DNA from 2 places in the Lactococcus sp. LG606 genome. Region 2 is predicted to be linked to the other one. Evidence: predicted binding sites of a transcription regulator. Region 2 holds the regulator's gene; the other holds the start of a gene.

Region 1 (12,298 bases), 340 kb from region 2:
CTGGTCTGTGTTACATAATAACCATCGAGGTTAGAACTTGAAACCTTGCTAGCCGTGCTAGCATCAACAAAAGTTATATTGGATGTAGGAACACCAAGACTTTCAAGCTGATTGAGGTAACTGATTGCTGATGTTGAGCTTAATCCACCTGAAGTAAGAGCAAGCGCAGGCATAATTACTGTCTCGCCTTCGGATACATCAAATGTAATTTGATCGTTACCTGTCGGATCGAAAAACTCTCCTTTAGCTGGCGTTTGTTTCACAATAGTGCCAGAATCTTCGGAGCTTGTCACGTAGTTAACCTTAATTTGGCTCTTACTGATATTTTTATTCAAAACAAGCTCGTCAACAACGTCTTCATATTTTTGACCTACATAGTCGTCCATCTTGAAGCCGGTTGCACCTTGCGAGACATAGATATCTACTTTGCTATTTTTTCGGACATTTGATCCAGATTCAGGATTTGTACGTGTTACTTTATCTTTTTCAACCGTCGTACTTAATTCGGGAATAATATTTCCTACAGTAAGATTTTTCTCTTTCAGTTTACTTTCTGCTTCTGCCTGTGTCATGTTTGTTACATCAGGAACAGAAACATTTTGAGGCGTTGTAATCATCCAAGCTGTGACGCCGCCTGCAATAAGTACAAGGGCAAGGATAATCCAAGCAATTAAGCCTTTGCGTGATTTTTTCTTTTTTGGCTCAGAATCTGTTTTTGCCTTATCTTCAGAAGCTTTATCTTTAGCTTCATCCTTTTGCTCAGCTTGCGGATTATCAATTAATGGCTTCGTATCATAAGGATTAATTAACTTACTAGGCAAAGCTTTAGTTGCATCTAAATCCTTATCAAAGGTAAGCTTTGGTTCTCCTTTACGATCCAAACTGGTAGCCGTAGCGAGATCTGTCATCATCTCCTCAACATTCGCATAGCGATTGTCGATATCTTTAGCTGTTGCTTTGATTACGACATTTTCTAACGCTTGAGGTACATTTTTGTTGATGTTGATAATGCTGGGTACATTTTCCTGAAAATGTTTCAAGGCAATGGCTACTGCAGAATCGCCATCAAACGGGATCTGCCCTGTCAACAACTCAAACAAGATAATACCAATAGCATAAATATCTGACTGAAGCGTTGCATTGGCACCACGCGCTTGTTCTGGCGATAAGTAGTGAACACTACCAAACATCGTGTTCGTTTGTGTTAAACTCGTTTCTGTTAAGGCTTTGGCAATACCGAAGTCCGTCACTTTCACGTTACCACTTTGTGAGAGTAACACGTTTTGCGGTTTCAGATCCCGGTGAATAATGCCGTGGTTATGTGCACATTCCATAGCCGAAAGTATTTCTGAAGTAATATTCACTGCCTCATCATTTGATAAAGGGGCGTGTTCATTGATGTATTGCTTTAAAGTCATACCATCAACATATTCCATTACGATATATTGTTGATTTTCAGACTCTCCTACATCAGAAATACTAACGATATTGGGGTGAGAAAGTTCTGCCATTGCAAATGCTTCTCTTTGAAAACGAGCAATGGCAATATTGTCATTTTCAAAATTAGAACGCAAAACTTTAATAGCGACTTGCCGATTATCAAGATATGTATCTTCGCCTTGATAAACATTGGCCATACCACCACGACCAACTTCTTTAATGATTTTATAGCGATCTGCAAAGATTTTTCCGATTTGAATCATCAGTCAACCTCCACATCTTCATTCACCACTGCAGACTCTTCGTCAATTTTCACCAAGATTACTGTGATATTGTCATGACCACCTGCTTCATTTGCAAGACCTACAAGTATTTCCGTTTTCTCTTCAATACTAGCTTCAGAATAAACAACTTCTAAAATTTCCTCTGCAGAAATCATATTGGTCAAACCATCAGAGTTCATTAACAGATAGTCCCCTGGCTGAACATCAACAGCTTGTAAATCAGCTTGTACTTCGGCTGACTGGCCAAGAGAACGTGTAATGATATTTTTGTTAGGGTGTATTTCAGCTTCCTCTTCAGTAATTTGACCTGCATCAACAAGTTCTTGAACTAAAGAATGATCTGTTGTAATTTTTTGCAATTGTCCATCACGAATGAGATAGGTACGACTGTCACCAACGTGAGCCGAAATGACTTGTCCTTCTTGCATCACTAAAGCTTCAAGAGTTGTTCCCATCCCTTGATATTCATCTAGTTTACCTAAATCTGCAATATTTTCACTTTCATTACGGATTTGATTGCGAAGCCATGTTTCCATTGTCGCAACAGGTGTGCCATCATCAAAAAATGATTCGGACCACAATTTCCCCAAATCCTCTACGGTTAATTTACTAGCGACATTGCCTGCTTTGTGACCACCCATACCATCTGCTAAAAGAAAAAGACGATAACCTGCGCGGTTAACATAAGTGCCTGCAAAGTCTTGGTTGGCAGTACGTTTCATACCAATGTCTGATAAAATACTATATTCCACTTTTGCTCCTTATAAAAGAATTAAAGTTTTCTGAATTTCGCAATAAAGAAACCATCTGTATGGTACATTTCCGGTGTAATGAAAATACAACCGTCTGTGACAATATCTTCTTTTTCGTGCGAAATTTCAACCTGTTCAAATTCTGGATGAGCCTCAAGGAACTTATTGACTACCTCAAAGTTTTCTTCATCAAAAATTGTGCAGGTACTGTAAACCATTATACCATTTTTCTTCAGCTTTTTCGAAGCACTGTCCAATATTCTTAGTTGGATTTCCTGTAAATTAAGAAAATCAGAGCTTTCTTTACGATAGCGAATATCAGGTTTGCGACGAATTAAACCAATACCCGAACACGGTGCATCAACCAAGATGCGGTCAAAGTCCTCATCATCTGCAAAACGTTCTTCTAATTGTGTTGCATCGGCTTTGACTGTCGTAATTTTTTCCCACACGCCTTGACGTTCCGCATTGTCTTCAATGAGCTTTAGCTTGTGATCGTATAAATCACAGGCTGTAACATGTCCTGTATCAAGATATTGAGCGATATGTGTTGTTTTACCTCCTGGGGCAGCACAGGCATCAAGAACCCGCTCGCTTCCCGTTAAATCAAGTTGTGGGGCTACCAACTGACTTGTCTCATCCTGAATGGTCATTTTTCCTTCAATAAATGCTTGGCTATGAGCAAAATTACCATGGTCTGCCACACGGCCAACCGGCGAGAGTTCTGAAGGAACTGTGTCAGGAATAGTAACTTGAGGATCAATTATTCTGAGACTGGCTTTACTTGGTTTTTCTAAGCTCTCTAAAATCATTCCTGTACGTTTCCCACCAAACTGACGTACCATTTTATCCAAAAGAAGTTTCGGCATAGAATATTTGATTTCCCAAGTTTTTGGTTCTTCATTTCGGCGTTCTGACCGCATAAAATTACGTAAAACAGCATTAATAAAGTTTCCTGCTTGCTGTCCATCCTTACGTTTAGCTATCTTAACAGCCTCATCAACCGCAGCTGAAGTTGGCACTTTATCCATAAAAAGGATTTGATATATAGTCATTATCAAAAGCATCTTGGCCCAAGGTTTCGGTTGTTTTTTAAAGAAAGGCTCTAGATACCACTCCAAAAGTTTTTCCTTGGACACTACACCATAGACCAAAGCCGTTACAAAATTACGATCTAAGTCCGAAAGTTGTACCTCACGTAACGTTCTATCTAAGGCGATATTCGCATACGCATCATTCCCAAAAATATCGTTAAGCACATCGAGTGCGACTTGTCTTGCATTACTTGCCAAATTGATCACCTATATTTACTTTCTGTCCTAAACCATTGAGGAAACTAACAATATCCATTTTGGGCTTTCCAGCCGGCTGTACTTCTAAAAGTTCTAAGGCACCAGAACCTGTTGCCACTACGAGCGATTTTTTTGTTTTGTCAATGATTTCGCCAGGCTGTCCGTGTTTGTCTGTGTCAATGGGACGACTATTGTAGATTTTGAAACGCCCTTCATTCCATGTGGTATGTGCCACAGGGAAAGGATTCATACCGCGAATCTGATTAAAGATTTGACGATTATTTTTTGTCCAGTCTATTTTTTCTTCTTCAGGACTAATGTTTGGCGAAAAAGTAGCTTGCGTTTCATCCTGTGCTTCTGGCTTGATTTCTCCTGCAACATAGAGAGGGAGTGTTTCAAGAAGAAGGTCACGACCGACAACAGCTAATTTTTCAAACATTGTACCTACATTATCTTCTTCTAAAATCGGAGTAGAAGCTTTTGCAACCATATCGCCTGCATCCATTTTTCTAACCATCTCCATAATGGTCACGCCTGCTTCTTTTTCGCCATTCATAATTGCATAATGAATAGGTGCTCCGCCACGGTATTTAGGCAATAAAGACGCGTGAACATTTACCGCAAAAGCCATTGCATCAAGCAATTTCCCCGGCAAAAATTGTCCGAAGGCTGCCGTTACAATACCTGCACCTTGAGCGCCAAAGGCTAACAATTCTTCCATTTCAGGTGAACCAGATAATTTCTCTGGTTGTAAAATTTTCAAGTTAGCTTTCAATGCTAACTCTTTTACAGGTGTTTGTCGAAGTTCTTGCTTACGTCCCACCTTACGATCTGGTTGCGTCACCACAGCTAAAATATCATAACGTTGGCTATCAATTAATCCTTGCAAAACCGTTTGAGAAAACTGAGGTGTCCCCATAAATATGATTTTCGTTTTTGTCATAGTATTATTTTAACACGTTGTCTAAACCTTTTTCTTAATATTTCAAGTTCATGATAATTTCCTTGAACAGGTTACTCGTGCTCTTTATCCTCCTCTTTTATTTTTCATAAAAAATTTTTTCTTATCCTATAAAAAATGTGTGCCCTTTATTATAACATTTTCTTACTCCCTATTCCTTTTCATACCCTTAATTATAGGCTTTCAACTCAGCATAACTCTTCTTTACGATAAAAAAGAAAAAAGAGAGAAAATCAATACCTCTCTTTTTGTTATTTGTTCGCCCCGAAATGAATAAAAAATAAATAATAACTATATATATTTGCCGGTATAAGGTATAGTTTGAGCTTCCATAAAATCATATGTTTCTACTTGCTCAGCTTCGGTAAAGAAGGCGGTATTTCGCTCTGTGAGCATAATATTTCCCGGTACATCTTCCTCAAAACGTACTAAGAAAGTCGGTTTGCCTTTCGCAATCGCATAGCCTAATTCCCATGCAGTGCCCGAATCAGTATCCTGGCCATCATAATCCAAGATGGCAACAATCACATCAGCAGCTTCAACTTCTTTAACATCGTTTTCCATCGTAGCTTTTGCCCACACTGGTGTAAATGGCTCAATATCCTCTGCTAATCCTTCTGGACGTTGGCAACGCATCGGACTAAAATAAGACGCTACTGTTTCATTACTTGCAAGTGCTGCTTCTAATTTTTTCACTTTTTGAATTTGACTCTCGCTGAAAAAGGGTGCTGCAAGATATACTTTTACTGCCTGTTCAAATGGCTTGTTCATAATTTAAATCTCCTAATAACTCCATTGCTTGTTCGGTTGTTTCAACAAGATGAACGGCTTCTAAAACTTCTAAAGATAACATTTCTTCTTGGGTTTGTTGTTGAATCATATTAAATAAAGGAAGATAAAAGTCTTTATCAATGAAAATAACTGGGCGAATTGCTGTTTGCCCAATACTCATTTCTGTCAAGAGTTGAAAAACTTCTTCCATTGTCCCAAATCCTCCAGGCAAAATAATAAAAGCTTCGCCCAGATCAATCAACTTGCGCTTGCGTTCATCCATATTTTTGGCCAGATAGAGCTCTGTTGCATTTTGGCGAGGTGGTTCTAAAGGCAAAACCCCATCCGGGTAAACAGCAATAACTTGTCCTTTATTCTCTAGCACCGCATCTGATACAGCACCCATACATCCTTCTTGGGAACCTCCATAAACTAAGGTATGTCCACAACGCGTTATCGCTTCACCGAGTTTCTTGCTACGTAATAAATGTGTCGGATTTTTCCCATCACGAGCCGATAAGAAAACAGTCAGATTCATTTGTTGTTCTCCTTCTCAATTTCTGCGAGTTTATCTTTAATTTGTTCAAGGACAAACAATTTTGCTTCTTCATCCTCAACAAAATCATACTTATCGCCGTCAATCTGAATTTTAGGACAAATATCAAAATCCTCAAACCATTTTTCGTAACGCTTGTTTAACTCTTGATAATAGCCATACAATGAACTATCGTATTCCAATTGTTCAAATTCGCGTCCTCTTTTTTGGATACGTTCCAACATTTTTTCAAAAGATACACTTACATGAATCAATAAATCAGGGCGCTTTTTAAAAGTTAGCGTATTGATTTCCTCTAACATATTTTCCAGTAAAGCATCATAAACCTCTACTTCAATCTCTGTTGCTCGTCCCAAATCTGCATTCAGGTGAAAAAGCAAACTGTCCTCATAAATTGAACGATCAAGCACGTTATTGTTATGCGAAAGTGCTCTTTTAATCGAGTCAAATCTCTTATTTAAAAAATAGATTTGCAACAAGAAGGCATATTTTTGTGGATCTTGATAAAAGAGAGGCAAAACCTCATTATCATCTACACTCTCATAGAACGCCTCTGTTCCCAGCTCTTCTGCTAACATCTCTGTAAGTGAACTTTTGCCAGCTCCAATTGTTCCAGCTAATACTAACACTGCCATTTTTTCCTTCCTAACTTTTTGTATTCTTACTCCCAGAATACTATTTGAAAAGGTTCATTGAGCTCATGAACACACTTTTTTTGTTCAAAATCGCCCCAACGCACAAACACAACATGTAGTGGTTAAAGGCATTTTTAATTATAACACAACACAACATATAGTGCTAACTTTAAAAATGTAAGCAATGAAAACCTGATAAAATTCAGACAATGTTCCACAAAAAAAACGACAAGTAGCTTGTCATTTTTATACAAAACTTTGGGGTTCACTATCGATAAGAACTCTAACATCTTTATTTTCACGTTTTTGTGTTAAATCAAGGACCTGATTTAAGACTTCTTCCAGTTGCTCCTCAAAACGATACTTCACCAGTATCTGATAATGATAAAGATTATGTGTTCGTGCAATAGGTTTTGGAGTTGGTCCTAATATTTTAGCCTTCTCTGATAAACTGACCTTAATTATGCTTGCTATCTCATAAGCTTTTTTTGCAACTGTATCCTCATCCTTATGACTAACTAAGATCTGAACCGTAAAATAATAGGGCGGATAAGAAAGTTGTTGCCGGTAATACATCTCTTGACGGTAGAAGGCTTCATAATCTTGATCAGCAACAAGTTTAACCGCATAGTGACCTGGATTAAATGTTTGGATGATAACTTCACCTTTTTTATCCGCACGCCCAGCACGTCCTGCAACTTGCATGAGCAGCTGAAAACTGCGCTCACTTGCCCGAAAATCGGGGAGATTTAAACCAGTGTCCGCATTAATCACACCGACCAGTGTCACATTAGGAAAATCCAGTCCCTTCGCTATCATTTGTGTTCCTAAAAGTACATCTGCCTCATGATGACCAAACTTATTTAAAATTTTCTCATGGGCATTTTTTGTTTTTGTTGTATCTACATCCATACGTAAAATGCGGATTTCTGGTAGAAGTTTTTCTAATTCTTCTTGAACCTTCTGCGTACCTGAGCCATAATACCGTATTTTTCGACTTTGACAGCTCGGACACGCTTGTGGAATCCCCTCTTGATGACCACAATAATGGCAATTCAAAGTTTTCGTATCCATATGAAGGGTCAAAGAAATATCACAGTTCGGGCATTCAACAACAAAACCACAATCTCTACACATCACAAAAGAACTATAACCCCGACGGTTAAGCATCAAGATTACTTGTTCATTTCGCTCAATTTTTTCGCGAATTTTTTGTAGTAAAATATCTGAGAAATTGGCCGACTTGTCACTAAGGTTATTACGCATATCTACGATTTGAACTTCAGGTAGGAAAGCTTGGTCATTAGCTCGATGTGTGAGTGTCAATAAATGATAAACATTTCGCTGAGCACGTGCTCGGCTTTCGAGACTAGGGGTCGCTGAACCGAGAACTAACCGTGCATGATGATATTGTGCACGTAATAAGGCAATATCTCTGGCATGGTAACGTGGGCTTGAATCTTGCTTGTAGCTTGTTTCATGCTCCTCATCAATAATAATAACCCCAATATTTTCTAAAGGTGCGAAGATAGCGGAACGCGCCCCCACAACAACCTGAGCTCGTCCTTCCTTTATCTTACGCCATTCGTCATATTTTTCACCATCCGAAAGTCCCGAATGCATAATCGCAACTTTTCCCCCAAAGCGCGCAATAAAACGATTAGACATTTGTGGTGTTAGAGAAATCTCAGGCACCAGCATAATTGCAGTTTGTCCCTTTTCCAAAAAATGTTCAATAACCTGTAAATAAATTTCTGTCTTTCCTGATCCTGTAATTCCCTCCAGTAAAAAGGGCTTTTCTGCAGAAGAAACAATTGCCTCAAAGGCAAGTTGCTGCTCATTATTCAAAACTTTTGCTTTATCAGGAACGACAGCTTCAAAAACAGCCGCTGTCCTTGAAATCTCTTTTTCAGTCACTTCAACAAGTTCATTTTCTATAAAATACTTGATGATAGCCGAAGAAAATGGTAAGTCTTTTTGACGCACACTTGCTTCTTGGTTTAAAAGATAATCTTTCAATTCTGCTCTTTTTTTGGCCGCTTTGCCAATCTCAAAGGTAGCCAATTTAGCATTAGCCTTTAAATACTTTTCTGTTTTCTTATTTTCTTTTGATTTTGCAGAGTAGCTAACGGATAACTTTCCTGACTTGACATCTTTTAATGCTCGGACTTTTTGACTTTCACTAAGCGCGCTCCATTTGGTTTGAATGCCTTCTTGATTAGTCAAAATCTTATCATAGCTTGAATTCAATAAATTAGGCAACATGGCTTTAAGGCAAGAAATTTTGTAAGAAAAGACAGTATGGCGCATTTCATCTGCCAAGCAGAGTTGTTCCTTTGTCAAGACAGGCTCTAAGTCGAGCAATTCCGCTATTTCTTTGAGTCCCTCTTCTTCCTCATCTACACTTTCAATAATAATTCCTTGAACTAGCCGATTGCCTTTACCAAAGGGAACATGAACGCGCATTCCTGGCTCAATCATCTCTTGCAATTCTGTAGGAATAGCATAGGAGAACGGTTTGTCTGTCTGCATCAGAGGAACATCTACAATAATTCGTGCTATTTTTTTGAACATTTTTCTCCTCTGCTTACTTTTTCTGTATCTAAATATAATAATTTAATTATAGCAAAAAGAGTTAACCGAATGTCAACTCTGAATTTGGGATAAAGAAAAACTTCCAAAGATTTTCTATATAAAATAAATCTTTGAAAGCTGGTACCATTTCTTATTCAGCTGCAGCTGCAGCTGCTTTAGCTGCACGATTACCTTTTTGTTTTGCTTCTTCTTCGGCTTCTTCTTTCGCGATTTGTTCGCGGATAAGTTTTTCAGCCATTTTTTGTTGAAGACGTTCTAATTCACGTTTTTCTTTCAATGTTTCACGTTTAGCATCTGGCGAAGGGTGAATCGTTACTGTTCCTGCCGCGATTTCTTCCAAGGCTTGTAATGTACGTTTAACAGATTTAAATTCCATTGTAGGACGTTCGCCATCACGCAATTCATGAGCACGTTTGGCTTCCAAAACAACGAGTGAATATTTTGAATCCACGTGTTGGAGTAATTTGTCAATTGAAGGTTCTAACATCATATCAGTTTCCTCTTTTCTTTTCTGTACGCTGTTTCATTGGATCTCAGTCACCAATGGGTTCTTCTTATTTAAAACAACCTAAGCGTCTTTCAGCTAAAATCTCAAGCCTCTTGTTTTTAATTTTTACCGTCTTCGTCTAACTTCTCAATCATATGTGCATAACGCTCCATTACACGATCGACACGATAATGTTCTGCCTCAATAATCTTGATGACACGTTCTGCAGCAAGTTCAACCTTATCATTGACAACAGCATAGTCGTATTCACTCATCAAGCGAATTTCTTCTTTTGCTTTCATCATCCGGTTATTGATTACTTCTGCACTATCAGTACCACGGCCAACAAGTCGACCACGTAGCTCCTCCAAATCCGGGGGCGTCAAGAAGACAAATACACCATCTGGTACTTTCTCCTTAACTTGCAAGGCTCCTTGCACTTCGATTTCAAGAAATACATCCTTACCTTCATCTAAAGTTTGATTGACATAGGTTAAAGGTGTACCGTAGTAATTGCCGACATATTCAGCATACTCTAACATCTCACCTTTACGTATCATTTCTTCAAACTCTTCACGTGTGCGGAAATAATAATCTTTTCCATCTACTTCACCAGGGCGTTGTGCACGTGTTGTCATTGATACAGAGTAATCAAAGTTATTTTCATTTTCAAAAATTTTCGCACGGACAGTACCTTTTCCTACTCCCGAAGGACCAGAAAAGACAATTAATAAACCACGTTCGGGCATCTTTTTAACCTCACTTATTGTTTACAATCTATTCTAGCAAAGTTGGGCTTATATATCCACTTCGCGTAATACAAAGTAACTTTAATTAATTTAATTGTAACATAACTTTTTTATTCTTCCTCAAAATAAAAAGCACTGCTGGGAGTACTTTTTATTTTGCATAGTCAATAGCTCGTGTTTCACGAATAACTGTAACTTTAATATTTCCTGGATAATCCATCTCGTCTTCAATACGATTTTTCACATCTCGTGCAAGAATTACGATTTGATCATCTGTAAGCTTTTCTGGCTTAACCATGACACGAACTTCGCGTCCTGCCTGTAATGCAAAGGCACTTTCAACACCGTCAAAACTTGTTGAGATATTTTCCAAATCACGCAGTCGTTTAATATAATTTTCAATCGACTCACGACGTGCCCCAGGACGCGCTGCACTTAAAGCATCAGCTGCAGCAACCAAAGTAGCAATATTACTGTTTGGTTCTGTATCTCCATGGTGACTCGCAATAGTATTAATAACGATTGGATTTTCCTTGTACTTACGTGCAAGTTCTGTACCAATCTCGACGTGGCTACCTTCAACTTCATGATCCAGAGCTTTACCGATATCATGTAAGAAGCCGGCACGTTTTGCAAGACTCACATTTTCGCCCATCTCTCCAGCAAGGTTTCCAGCAACATTTGCCACCTCAACTGAATGGTCAAGAACATTTTGACCATAAGAAGTACGGAAATGCAAGCGACCCATGATTTTCATTAAATCTGGATGGAGGTTATGTGCTCCCACTTCAAAGGCAGCTTGTTCGCCATACTCGCGCATCTTGTGATCCAATGCTTTGCGATTTTTCTCAACAAGTTCCTCAATACGTGCAGGGTGAATACGACCATCTTGAACCAGTTGCTCCAAGGTCATTCGTGCAATCTCACGTCTAATCGGATCAAAGCCAGATAATACAACAGCTTCTGGAGTATCATCAATAATTACGTCGATACCCGTCAAGGCTTCAAAGGTGCGGATATTCCGACCTTCACGTCCGATAATCCGTCCCTTCATGCCATCATCTGGTAAAGTAACTACTGATACCGTTTGTTCAGCCACCGAATCACTAGAGACACGTTGGATTGCAAGTGAAACAATGTTTTTCGCACGTTTATCAGCTTCAGCATGTGCTTTTTCTTCACTTGAACGTATCAGCTGTGCCATTTCTTTGGTTAAACCATCACGGGTTTCACTAAGAATGATTTCTTTCGCTTCATCTTTTGTTAAAGCAGCGATACGTTCTAATTCTTCTTGTTTCTTTTCTTCAATTTCTAAAAGTTCTTGCTCACGTTTATTGAGTGTATCAGTTTTTTTAGAGAGCGCTTCCTCTTTAGAGTCTAAGCTACGTTCTTTATTTGTAAGTTTATCATCCTTACGGTCTAGAACTTCTTCACGTTGTTTTAGGCGTTGTTCAGTTTCTTTTAACTCCTTACGATCTTGCTTAAATTCATCTTCGATTTCACGGCGTTGCTTTTGTTCTTCTTCGCGAAGATTAAAGCGCGCTTCTTTCTTGAATGCTTCTGCTTCGTCCCTCAGGATTTCCGCTTCTTTTCTTACAAGAGCAGCATCACGCTGTGCATTTGCCGTTATCTCATTTGCCTTGTTTTCTGCCTGCATAAAAAGACTCTCAGCATCTTGCTTGTTTTTCTTAATATTTTGGGCATAAAAAATAAAGGCAATAACCAATACAATCAACAAGACAAGCAGAACGAGTGATATGACGTTCATTTGTCTCC
Region 2 (12,298 bases):
CAGCACAATTTTTAATTGCTTTTTGGGGCTGTTGGGCAAAAATAGCATCTTTTTGTTCCTGAGATTGCACAAGAATCACCGAATAAGATTGAAAGTTTTTCCAGTTTGGTGCTGCACGTCCCGCATCAACAATCGTTTTTAATACATGTTCTGGAATTTTTTCATCCGTAAAATTACGTACTGAACTATGTTGCATCATCAGATCAATTGTCTCATTCATGTCGGCGATTTACTCCTTCTAAACGAACTTCAGACGCTAAATACTTCACACGCTCCATGACACGTTTTGCTGGCCAGATTTCATCTGCTTTTTTAGTCTCAGCCAAATGTAACTCAAGCTCTGTCATATTTAAATTTGATGTGAAAAATGTCGGAAGATTTTCTTGCATACGATGCTGTAAAATAACTTGCAGAATACTATCGCGTACCCAGGCATTATTGAGTTCGGCACCAATATCATCTAAAACCAAGACTTCAACTTTTTTAATTTCATTGACCCAATATTTCGCATTGTCAAAATCAAGGTCAGAAATAAAGGTTGGATAGTGTAATAAAGTAGTGGAAATGCCTTTTTTCGAGAGCTCATTTGCCATTGCGGCCATAATAAAGGACTTCCCTACGCCAAAGTCACCATAAATATAAATCCCTTTTTCTTGGGGAAAGTTGTCGATAAAGTTTTCCACTTTCCGAAACAAGTCAAATTGATTTTGATTGTCTGTGAAGACATCTGCATAAAAATCTATTTGCTTCATCTCTTTAGGTAAACCAATGATTTGAACACGACGCAATTGATTGCTGACTTCTTGACGATGAGCTAATTCTGCTGTGGTTTGATAGGAAACATCTGCGTAACCATGATTCATAATCAAGACAGGTTCATAGCCATCAGCTGCCCTTTTTTCATGTTCTTCAAATTTTTTTCGCTCTTTAACAAATTCATAAAACTTTGAATAACTACGCTGTACTTCATCTTCAGTCATTTGATTTTCAGAAATAAAAGCTTGAACTTGTTCATTTTTCATCACTTCAGCAACGAGCTTGTCAAAATTTCCACGTACATCTGGGCGCTTACTCAAAAGTTCTCCAATTGATTCCATGCTCAATTCTCCTTCTTATCCTTACGGCGGGAAGCCTTATATTGCTCGAACTTGGCAATATCTTCTGCACTGGTCGTGTTTACATAGCTGGCATTGGACCATTGAGGCGCTTTTTTGACCAGCTTACCTGAATTTTTATAATTTTTATTACTTTTTTGCTTTTGTTCTGCTTGCTGCTGACGTTCCAGTATTCTTTTCACTGCGGTTTCCGCATTGTATACTTTATGGCGCAGCCAATCATTTGCCAGAGTATTGACAAATCGAGCATTGAGACTCGCATTCCCTTGTTGAATCAAGACATAGTGTATCAAAATATTTTGTACTTGATCAGTAATATTTTGCTTGTCTAAATTATTCAAAATCTTCAGTTCTTCTTGCGAAGCAAAACCACCAGCTTGTTGTTTAAGCTTGTTTAAAAAATCACGCGGGGAAACTTCTTTACTAATAACAATCAAATCTTGAAAACCTTTAGGAAATTCCGATAAGGCAGGCAAAGGTTCCGATTTCCCAGCAAGCATTCTTGTTAAGTTAGCTGTATTTAAAGTCTTATCAGCATTGGCAGTTTGCTCAGCTGCTTTAAATAATTCATACCAGTTAAGATCAAATTTTTCCGCCAAACCATAGAGGGTCAAGATATCCTGATTTTCATTTGCAAAAGTCAAATGTTGGTTTTCCATAATGCTCTTAAAAGAGTTCAAGTCAAATTTTTCTGCTTGAACGACTGTCTGAGTCGGTTCAAATTTCACAGCATAAACTTCATGAAATTTTTTTGTAATTTCCAAAGCATCCGGTTCATGTTTTTTTGCCAAAGCTTTAACTTTATTTTCCCCAATACGTGAAATCAATAATTGCTTATAAAATTCGTCTGCTAAAAATTCTTCAAAAGTTAAAGGACTTTTTACCTCCATAAGATAGCCCGGTTGTTGGTCAAATACCCGCACGAGCCCAATCCCTGAAAGTTTATCTAAAGCTTCAATAAAAGGATTGAGACCAAAATCAAGATACTCTAAAAAATGAGAAATCTTGCCCGTCGAAAAAACGCGCAAGAGTTGATAAAGCCCAAAAGCATCTCGCCCAATAATGGGCAAGTAAAGTAGCGAAAAAGTATCAGCATCAAAGCTGATTTTTCCTCGATTTAGAATAGAAAATGAATCGCCTGGTCTCATAGTTCATCCTTTTATTTCTCTTTTATAGAACCGTTAGTCTTTTTTTGTAATCTTTTTAAGTAAATCTTCGATTTCACTCACATCTTTGAAGGAACGGTACACACTTGCAAAACGAACATAGGTAATATCATCCAAATCCATTAATTCTTCCATAACAAATTCGCCGATAACTTCGGTACGTACTTCATTTTTCTCTAAGCGGCGTACTCTCTGTTCGACACGATCAACCAATTTTTCAATAGATTCACTCGTCACTGGTCGCTTACGGGCACTGCGCACTATTCCAGTAATAATTTTATCACGATTAAAAACTTCACGGGTTTCGTCACGTTTTATGACCAAAAGTGGCATTTCTTCAATCCGCTCAAAAGTTGTGAAACGGTTTCCACAATTTTCACATTCACGTCGACGACGAATCATATTATCAGCTTGACGTGAATCTACTACTCGTGACGATTCAGATTGACATTTTGGACATCTCATAGCTTAACCTCTCTTTGGGAATTTTGCTTCTAAACGGTAAATCACTTGCCCCTTGCTTGAGAATTTTGCTTCATACTCTGTCATTACATTGACTTTGGCAAATTCTTCATCTGCGTGCAAGTCTAACCAGACTTTTTCTAAAATCATACCATATTGACTCATACTTGCCAATGAATATTCAAATAGACCACGGTTATCTGTTTTAAAGTGGACTTCACCTTCTGGTGGCAGGATTTGTTCATAAGTTTCTAAAAATGACTTATAAGTCAAACGGCGTTTTTCATGGCGTGTTTTTGGCCAAGGATCACTGAAGTTCAGATAAACACGCGAAACTTCAGCATCCTCGAAGTATTCGGTTAATGCTGCGCCATCAACCAACATCATTTGTACATTAGGTAGGTTGGCTTCCAAAGCCTTGTCTAAAGCGTGAGATAAGACGGATAGTTGCATATCAATTGCAATATAATTAATCTCTGGGTTTTGAGCAGCCATGCCTGTGATAAAACCGCCCTTACCACATCCAACTTCAATATGAATGGGATGATCATTTCCAAAACGCTCTGCCCAACGTCCTTTAAAGTCTGCTGGATTTTCTACAACAACATGTGCGTTACTTTCTAAGTGTTCCGCAGCGCCTTTACGATTTCTTACGCGCATTTTTTCTCCTATTTTTGAAAAAATAAGAAGGCAAGCCTCCTATTTTTATTTTCTAAGTTTTAAAATAAACGGCAAAAATTTTGAAAACGCGCAATTTCTTGCTCTGTTTCCTTAATTTGCTCTCTTGCCATATATTCTGAAATCTGACGTAGGAAAGAAAGTTTTCCATACCAGATTAATTCATGTTCTATATTTTTAGCTGTTTTATAGCCTGCTTGATGGAGCCACTCTTCCCAGTTTTCTGGTTTGATATAGTGTGTTAGAACATGTGCTATATCCACTAAAGGGCTACTTAAAAGAACAGTATCCCAATCTACGAGATAAACTTTATCACTTTCGTCGTCAACCAACCAGTTTTTATGGTTCACATCACCATGAACAACTGTGATATCATCTTCCTTTAATTCTGGAAGATTTTCTGAGAGTTCCACAACGACATTTGAGAGAAAACCATTGGTTTCAAAGATTGAACTTTTACTCAGTACTTGTTCCAAAAGATCAGCCGGAAGCATGACCTCGTTATCTAACTTTTTACAGGCTTCAATAAGCTTTTCGCTTTGATGCAAATGCCGCAAAATTTCACCAATACGTGAATCATTCATTTCATATGGTTTCAACGTATGGCCATTAATCCAAGGTTGAGCAGCTAACATGTCACCTTCTGCTGTACGCTTCGTCCATAAGACTTGTGGCGTAATACCTTCAAGATACACACTTGTCAAAAAAGGGCTACAATTTTTTTTAATAAAAACACGCTTATTGTCGCTTTCGCCAACAAAAGCATTTCCTGAACCACCTTTGACAGGCATCATTGATAGGCTTGAAGATGTCATATTTACTCCTTTCTTTGGATTTTTATATTCTTATGTTTGAGAAGCTTTTTATGTAACCCTATTTGGTGAATGCAACGGCTCCGTAGAAGACCAAGCAAACACTAGATATTGTTGCAGTTAGTTACATGAGCACTCACTACTAGAAAACTTCACAAATAAACAATTTATTTATTTGGATAGTGAATCAAAATTGTTTGAGTCAAGATGTCAGCATATTGATAAGACTCTGTTGTTTTTGGACCACGTGCTGGAATATTTTCAATAACAAAGTGTGTGCCATAAGTCTCAATCAAGTTGACTTTATGACGATTTTCACGTTTACGTCCAAATTGTGATGTAATTTCAATGGTTTGACCAACATGTTCTTCAACTTGTTTTCTGATATCTACGATTTTTCCTACTTCTTGGCTTTGATTTTGGTTATCCATTTTACTCTCCAATTTTTCTCTAGAAATGCAAAGACAGGCGTTTTCCGCCTAGCTTACCATTTTAAATTTTAAATCTTATCCATTATAACATGAATACCCCTAGAAATGCTAGTCTTCATATCTGTTATCGATACTAGCAAATTTGTTGTATTCTTTCAGGAAGAGTAACTCGACAGTTCCCCGACTTCCTGAACGGTTTTTTTCAATAATAACTTCGACTTTATTGTCTACTTCTGGGACATCGTTAAAGCCATCATCCTCGTCATCTGCTCCGGCACGGTCATAATAATCGTCCCGATAAAGAAAGGCGACAATATCAGCATCTTGCTCAATTGACCCAGATTCACGAATGTCTGATAAGACAGGACGCTTATCCTGACGTTGCTCTACTCCACGTGAAAGCTGACTCAAAGCAATGACAGGAACTTTTAACTCTTTAGCCAGAATCTTCAACTGACGTGAAATTTCTGAAACTTCTTGTTGGCGATTTTCTCGTCCTGTCCCCGAAATCAACTGCAAATAATCAATAACGATTAGGCCAAGATTGCCTGTTTCCTGTGCGAGTTTACGAGAGCGTGCCCGTATTTCTGTAATCTTGATCCCTGGAGTATCATCAATGTAAATACTTGCTTTCGAAAGTGTCCCCATAGCAATAAAATACTGGTTCCACTCTTCGTCATTAAGCTGACCGGTACGTAAGTTATGCGATTCAATCGTTCCTTCAGCTGCAAGCATCCGGTTAACAAGGCTTTCTGCACCCATTTCCAATGAAAAGATAGCCACCGTTTTATCTTGTTTTGTCCCAATATTTTGTGCAATATTTAAAGCAAAAGCAGTCTTACCCACGGCTGGACGTGCAGCAAGAATAATAAGTTCCTCCTCATGGAGACCAGTCGTCATGGCATCCAAGGCCGGATAACCTGTCGCGATACCTGTAATCGTTGATTTTTGTTTAGCCCGTTCTTCCAGATCGTCTAGGTTCATCGACAAGACGTCTGAAATCCGACGAAAGCTTGATGTATTACGCCCTTGCTGCACATCAATCAATGACTTTTCAGCTTCCGCAAGAACATCCTCGGCTGGATCTTCCTGACTATAAGCTTTCTCTACACTTTGTGTTAATTTATTAATCAACTGACGCAGTAAAGATTTTTCAGCAACAATTTTTGCGTAATAGGAGGCATTAGCAGCCGTTGGTGTTGCAGTAGCAAGCTCAGCAATGTAAGCAATGCCCCCGATAGTCTCTAAGTCGTTTTGATTTTCTAAAAGCGAGCGGACAGTTAACACATCAATCGCTTCACGATTGTCCGACAAGTGTTCCATGGCTCGGAAAATAATCTTGTGTGCGTTTTTGTAAAAGTCATCCGTAGAAAGAAATTCTTTCACTTCAATCAAGCGGTCACTATCAAGGAAAATAGCCCCCAAAACGGCTTGTTCGGCGGCTAAATCTTGTGGTGGTGCTTTGATAATATCAATATCAGGCATGTTATCTCTCGCTTACTTTGACCTTGACTGTAGCTGTTACATCACGGTGCAATTTGATTGGAACATCTTTAATTCCAAGCGCTTGAATCTTATTAATCAATTGAATTTTACGTTTGTCTACTTTAACATCCAATTGACTTTGAAGTGCTTTCGCGATATCTGCTTTATCCACAGCACCGAAGGTGTGACCTGTCGTTCCAACCTTCATCTTGATTTCAACCATTACATCATCTTGTTCAAGACGTTCTTTCAATGCTTTAGCTGCTGCGAGCTCTTCAGCTTCTTCTTTTTCTTTAGCTTTTGTTTTACCTTGAAGTTCTGCTACAGCAGCACTTGTTGCAACTTTTGCTAAATTTTTCTTAAGGAGAAAGTTATTTGCATAACCTGTTGGTACTTCTTTGATTTCGCCTTTTTTTCCTTGTCCTTTTACATCTGCTAAAAATACTACTTTCATTGTTCGTTCTCTCTTTCCTTAATTAATGCGATGAGGTCCTTTTTGACTTCATCGATATTTCGTTCGTATATTTGTGTTGCGGCGGCATTAAAGTGTCCGCCACCTCCCATGGCTTCCATGATCGTTTGGACGTTATAGTCTTTAAATGAACGCGCCGAGATGGAAATATAACCATTTTGATGATTTGTAATAGAGAATGCTGCTTGAACATCTGCCATATCTAGCAGAGTGTCTGCAGCTTTAGCTGTCGCAACATTGTCATATTTTTGGTTGGGTTTACCTAAGGCAACCACAACTCCTGGGGCAACATATTCTGAGTTGAGAATAATTTCATTAATTTTTTTATATTTTTCAAACTCAGTAGCCAAAATTCCTTTAATCAGGTTATTGTCAGCACCTTGCGAGCGTAGATAAGCAGCCACTTCAAAAGTACGGGAAGTTGTTGCTTTGGTGAAATGTTTCGTGTCCAACTCAATCCCAGCTAGTGCAATACTAGCATCAGTTACCGTCATTTTCGAGTTATATTCATGAAATTGTAAAAGCTCGACTGCTAACTCACTGGCTGAACTTGCGCTTGATTCAATATAAGAAAGCAGGGCATGCTCAGGGAAATCATCATCTCGACGATGATGGTCAATAACAACTAGTTTACTAAAGGACTTATAGAAATCAAGACTGAGTGTTTGTGTCGTCTTCGAGTGATCAACCATGATAAGCAAGGAGTTTTCAGTCTTCATATCAAAAGCTGTTTCAAGTTTAATAATATGTGCGAAGCCTTCTTCAGTTTCGTTTACTAGATCAATAGCTCGGCTCACCTCTGGCATCAATTGCTCCGGATCATAAACCACATAAGCTTCTTTTCCTGACATGTTGACAAAGTTTTTCATCGTAATTGCCGCCCCTAAGGCATCCATATCTGGGAAGCGATGCCCAACGATAAAGACATCTTCACTTTCACTAATGATAGTTTGCAATGCTGTTGAGATGGCCCGCGCACGCGTTCTTGATTTTTGAGTACGGCTTTCAGAATTACCACCGAAATAAATTGTTTTGGCTTGCGGTGTGTTCTCCCGAAGGACTGCTTGGTCCCCACCGCGAACTAAAGCTAACTCAAGGTTGTTGAGGGAGGTTTTACCAATACTTGGGAAATCATTCCAGCCATAGGATACCCCCACAGATAAGGTAAGGGGAATCTTGCTTTCAGCTGAATTTTTCCGAAAATCTTTCAGTAAAGAAAACTTATCCTCAATCATTCGGTTCAAAATGCCATAATCACAAAAGAAATAGTAACGGCTGCTTGATACACGACGCAAATAAACACCGTACTTGCTTGCGAAACTTTCCAAATTGCTGGCAATCAAACTATTAACCTTAGTTCGTTCACTGTCCGCAATCAAATCGGTGACATCATCATAGTTATCAACCGAAATACTTCCAATAACAGCACGACTTTCCTGCAAGCTCTCACGACTGTTAGCCTCAGAAGTTGCATCTGCTAAATAAATAAGATTTTTTTCATCATCTAAGGTGATAAAATATTTTTTCTTCTCAATCGTGAAAAATTGGTTTCTTTCTTCATGATACTTTTGAATAATTGCCTTAACTTCTTCTTTATCAAGGACACGATCATCCCCATGGTAAATCAAATCGATAAAGGGATTGAACCACTCCGGTTCATAGGTCTCTTTATTGTAGCGAATGACACCGATAGGCATATTGTCCAAGGTTGCATTGAGTGAGTTTTCTGCTTCATCATTTATTTTTCTGATGAATTCCACTCTTCTTAAACGATAATTTCGAGCTTGAAGTAAGATGCCGACTGTGATAAGGATGTTCATCAAAAACAGATAGAACACAGCCATCATTCGTGAGCCCGAAAAGATAAGCAAGAAACTTTCCAGAGCTTGCACGATAACCATGACTAACACAATTGTTATTGGTGAAAATCTCTGTACACTTTTCATTTCCTTCTCCTTTTATGCGTCTATTTACACATTGGCTATATTTTTGAATGCGCAAGGCTGTTAGTTTGTTGAAAGACTTTCTAGCTTTTCTTTAACAGCCGTGAGATTGGGGAACCATGCATCTGCTGCAGCCTGATTCATTCCAAAACGCGTATCTTCAATAGCCCAGACTGTAGCTCCAGCTGCCTTACCTGCGGCAATCCCTTTTTCGGAATCCTCAATGATTAAGGTTTCCTCAGGCTTTACATTGAGCGCCTTCATGCTCAGCTGATAAATCTCTGGATGCGGTTTGGTTGCTTTCAAGTCATTACCAGAAAGAATCGACTTAAAGTAGGGACGTAAACCATGTACATTAAGCATTTCGTCAATATCTTGCATGGCCGAACTTGAAGCTAAACCGATTTTATAGTTATCTTTTTCTAAGGCTTCTAAAACGGCCTTAACATCTGGGAAAAGCAATTCTTTGTAAGGAAGTGGATTATTGTCTTTTAGTTTTAAATATGCTGCGTGTAGCTTGGCTGCTTCGTCTTGGTCAAAATCTACACCTAAGATTTGCGGCCAGATTTCTCGCATGTTTCCTCCAATAAAATCAGAGTATTTCATATGTTGAATTGAAATATTATGATTGCTAAAGAATTCTTCACGTCTTTGAGCATAGAATTGTTCCGTGTCAACGAGAACACCGTCCATGTCAAAAATTACCGCTTTAAACTTATTCATTTTCACCTAAAACTCCCTAATTGTCTGCTTATATCTGCTTTATTATAACATATTTTGGGGCGGAGTTTGTGACTCTGATGTGAAAAGCATAAAAACCGCCTTACAGCGATTTCTTTTTTATTTTTTCTTGTTGTCTTCTTCACGCACACGCGCTTTTCGCAAGGCAATTCTCTTTTGTCTTTCAAGCTCACGCTCTATTTTTCCTTCTGGGGCATATTTTTCTTCCCAATCATCAGGTTTCAAAATTTTATGTGTTTCTGGATCAAAATGCGGTTGCCCATCTGGGAAAATTTTACCCATATTTGCTGCATGGACAAAGTTGAAAATATCATAAGGATCAACACCAGCAAGCACTAAACTTCCATAAGTAAAGTAAAGCAAATCAATCAATGCATCGACTTCACCAATCAGCGGCGCTTCTTCTTTTGCTTTGCGTTTAACCTTGCGGACTGCCTTATCCACATCTGCATGCAGATTTGCTGTCAGTTCGTCAAACTTATCACTATCCCCATTTGCTGAAGCATAGAGAAATTCCACAATTTCTTCGACCTTAAATCCGGCACGATAACCCGCTTCCAGCGGTGGAAAAGCACGCGGAATCTCTTGGCTTCGCCCGTCCATCATTTTATGGAATTCTTTTACTTTATTAAAGTTTTGATCACGTGAAATAAAATTATTACTGGTTGAGAAATCAATCAGACCATAATGCGCAAGTGCCTTAGCAATCCCATCATGATTGTTACTTGTCGTGACATGTGTCGCTTTTTGCTTCACAAGGTCAGAAGCATTACCCATCGCGATACCATATTCGACATGTGTTAACATTTCTAAATCATTTTCCGAATCACCAAAGGCCATGACTTGATGTTCATTGAAACCATAACGCTCACCAATCATCTTGATACCACGAAGCTTGCCAGAATCACATGGAATCATATCCACAGAGTAGGGGTTGCTGCGCGTAATCATCAAATTAGGAAATTCTTTTTCAAGCATTTCCGTTTCTGATTGAGTTGCGACCATCATGACTTGATAAATGGGCTCACGCAAGATATTCAGAAAATTGGACTGTGGAACCACACGACGTACGACATGCTTGAAACTGTTTCGCGCAATGTCCGAAGTGCCTGATGGTAAAATACCTGAAATAATCCCTGCCATCCGTGTTTCACCAAATTTCAAAAGTTTAGAGCCGTTAACACCATGAGCTGCTCCTAAAGAGATATCTCGATGATTATCTTTGGCAAAACGAACGATTTTGCGTAAGGTCCTCTTATCAATCTCTTCTGCATGTAAAACAGCTTTCGGTGTAAAAATGTATTGTCCATTATAAGTTACCGCAAAATCTAAATGAAGTTCCTCCATCAAAGGCAAAGCAAAAGCAGGGCCTCGTCCTGTAGCGATCCCGACTAATATATCTTTACGTTTTAATTCATCGATAGCAACGCGCGTACTCGGAGCCACTGATCTTGTCCCCGTAAAAAGAGTGCCGTCTAAATCGAAAAATACTGCTTTTATATCCATTTCCATGCCTTATACTCATAAATTCTTCATGTGTTTATTGCTTATCGGCTAAATTCACCCCGTCGTTAAGCTTTCTTATCCTATTAATTATACAGGTTTTTTTCCAAAATTCCACGAATAATGGCTGTTCCCCAAATTTAAAATGCTACTCTTTTTAATTATTTTCTAAATGGTTGAGGACTTAGCTTTGTCGCTGTTTATTCCCTCCTATAATATGCTATAATAAATTTACTTTATTGACGTTTGAAAGGAAATTGACTAATGAAAAAGATTTTAGTGTTGCATACTGGAGGGACCATTTCTATGGCAGAAGATGCCAGTGGTCGCGTGGCGCCAAACGCGGTTAACCCTATGAATTCGGTAGATATGCACCTTGATTCGATTCACATGGTCGCTGAAGATATTTTTAACCTTCCTAGTCCGCACATCACCCCAAAAGAAATGCTCTTGATCAAAAAACGTATCAACAGAGCCTTCGACCAAGAAGAATTTGACGGTGTTGTCATCACTCACGGCACGGATACACTTGAAGAAACAGCCTTCTTTTTGGATTCAACAATTCCACGTGGTATGCCAATTGTATTGACAGGCGCAATGCGCTCAAGCAACGAATTAGGAACAGATGGTATCTATAATTTCCTCAGTGCACTCCGTGTTGCTGCTGATGATGCTTCTCATGATCGCGGTGTTCTTGTAGTAATGAATGATGAAATTCATTCAGCACGATATGTAACAAAAACACATACGACCAATGTTTCGACTTTCCAGACACCAACGCACGGACCAGTTGGCTTAGCCACAAAGCACAAACTCTTTTATTTCCATACTGATGGCGAAAATCAACATCTTGATATTTCTTCTGTTAAAGGAAAAGTCCCGATTGTTAAAGCTTATGCCGGAATGACCGGTGAAGTCTTTGACTTATTTGATTTGAGTAGTTTAGATGGCCTGGTTATTGAAGCGTTGGGGGCAGGTAATCTCCCCCCTACAGCCGCACAAAAATTAATGAATATTATCAAGCTTGGTATTCCTGTGGTACTCGTTTCCCGTTGTTTCAATGGTATAGCGGAACCAGTCTACGCCTATGAAGGTGGTGGTTCTAAACTGGCAGAAGCTGGTGTGATGTTTGCTCCTGAAGTAAATTCTCAAAAAGCACGCATCAAACTCTTGATTGGCTTGAATGGTGGCTTGGAAGGGCACGCACTTAAGAAATTTGTCGAAAATTAAAAAAACAGCCGAGACAAGTTCTCGGCTGTTTTTTTCTCAATCTAAGTTCCAAAATATATAGTTTAATGAGCAATCATTTCTTGTGCTATTTCTTGTGGTGATAAATCACTTGGATAAAATGTTGGCCAATTTTCAAGCTCCTCAAGTACTTTTTCCTGACTGTCTGAACCATAAAAAATATGGAAATGTGCTGCCTTCATCGGTGAAATCGCATGATCACTAAACTGTACATATTTGAACTCGCCAGCATTATTATCATC

What was found. The regulator NrdR, encoded in region 2, represses ribonucleotide reductase genes. The targets are predictions, from matches to a motif close to ACACNATATATNGTGT.
Region 1: J0J35_RS06995 (deoxynucleoside kinase) is a predicted target of NrdR. The motif match lies at 6,798-6,813, and genes of this name have one in related genera.

The regions. Positions count from the first base shown of each region.
Region 1 covers NZ_CP071301.1:1,396,926-1,409,223, forward strand. The annotation lists gene pknB (Stk1 family PASTA domain-containing Ser/Thr kinase) at 1-1,703, opposite strand, end outside; gene J0J35_RS06970 (Stp1/IreP family PP2C-type Ser/Thr phosphatase) at 1,703-2,476, opposite strand; gene rsmB (16S rRNA (cytosine(967)-C(5))-methyltransferase RsmB) at 2,497-3,768, opposite strand; gene fmt (methionyl-tRNA formyltransferase) at 3,758-4,711, opposite strand; gene J0J35_RS06985 (nucleoside 2-deoxyribosyltransferase) at 5,021-5,500, opposite strand; gene J0J35_RS06990 (TIGR00730 family Rossman fold protein) at 5,484-6,038, opposite strand; gene J0J35_RS06995 (deoxynucleoside kinase) at 6,035-6,691, opposite strand; gene J0J35_RS07000 (primosomal protein N') at 6,938-9,265, opposite strand; gene rpoZ (DNA-directed RNA polymerase subunit omega) at 9,417-9,776, opposite strand; gene gmk (guanylate kinase) at 9,893-10,522, opposite strand; gene rny (ribonuclease Y) at 10,674-12,290, opposite strand.
Region 2 covers NZ_CP071301.1:1,055,930-1,068,227, forward strand. The annotation lists gene J0J35_RS05130 (NADPH-dependent oxidoreductase) at 1-220, opposite strand, end outside; gene dnaI (primosomal protein DnaI) at 213-1,097, opposite strand; gene J0J35_RS05140 (DnaD domain protein) at 1,100-2,263, opposite strand; gene nrdR (transcriptional regulator NrdR) at 2,297-2,746, opposite strand; gene trmB (tRNA (guanosine(46)-N7)-methyltransferase TrmB) at 2,750-3,403, opposite strand; gene J0J35_RS05155 (phosphotransferase family protein) at 3,463-4,236, opposite strand; gene J0J35_RS05160 (Veg family protein) at 4,401-4,664, opposite strand; gene dnaB (replicative DNA helicase) at 4,773-6,149, opposite strand; gene rplI (50S ribosomal protein L9) at 6,151-6,603, opposite strand; gene J0J35_RS05175 (DHH family phosphoesterase) at 6,600-8,567, opposite strand; gene J0J35_RS05180 (HAD family phosphatase) at 8,628-9,287, opposite strand; gene J0J35_RS05185 (Cof-type HAD-IIB family hydrolase) at 9,405-10,811, opposite strand; gene J0J35_RS05190 (asparaginase) at 11,073-12,038, shown strand; gene J0J35_RS05195 (zinc ABC transporter substrate-binding protein AdcA) at 12,101-12,298, opposite strand, start outside.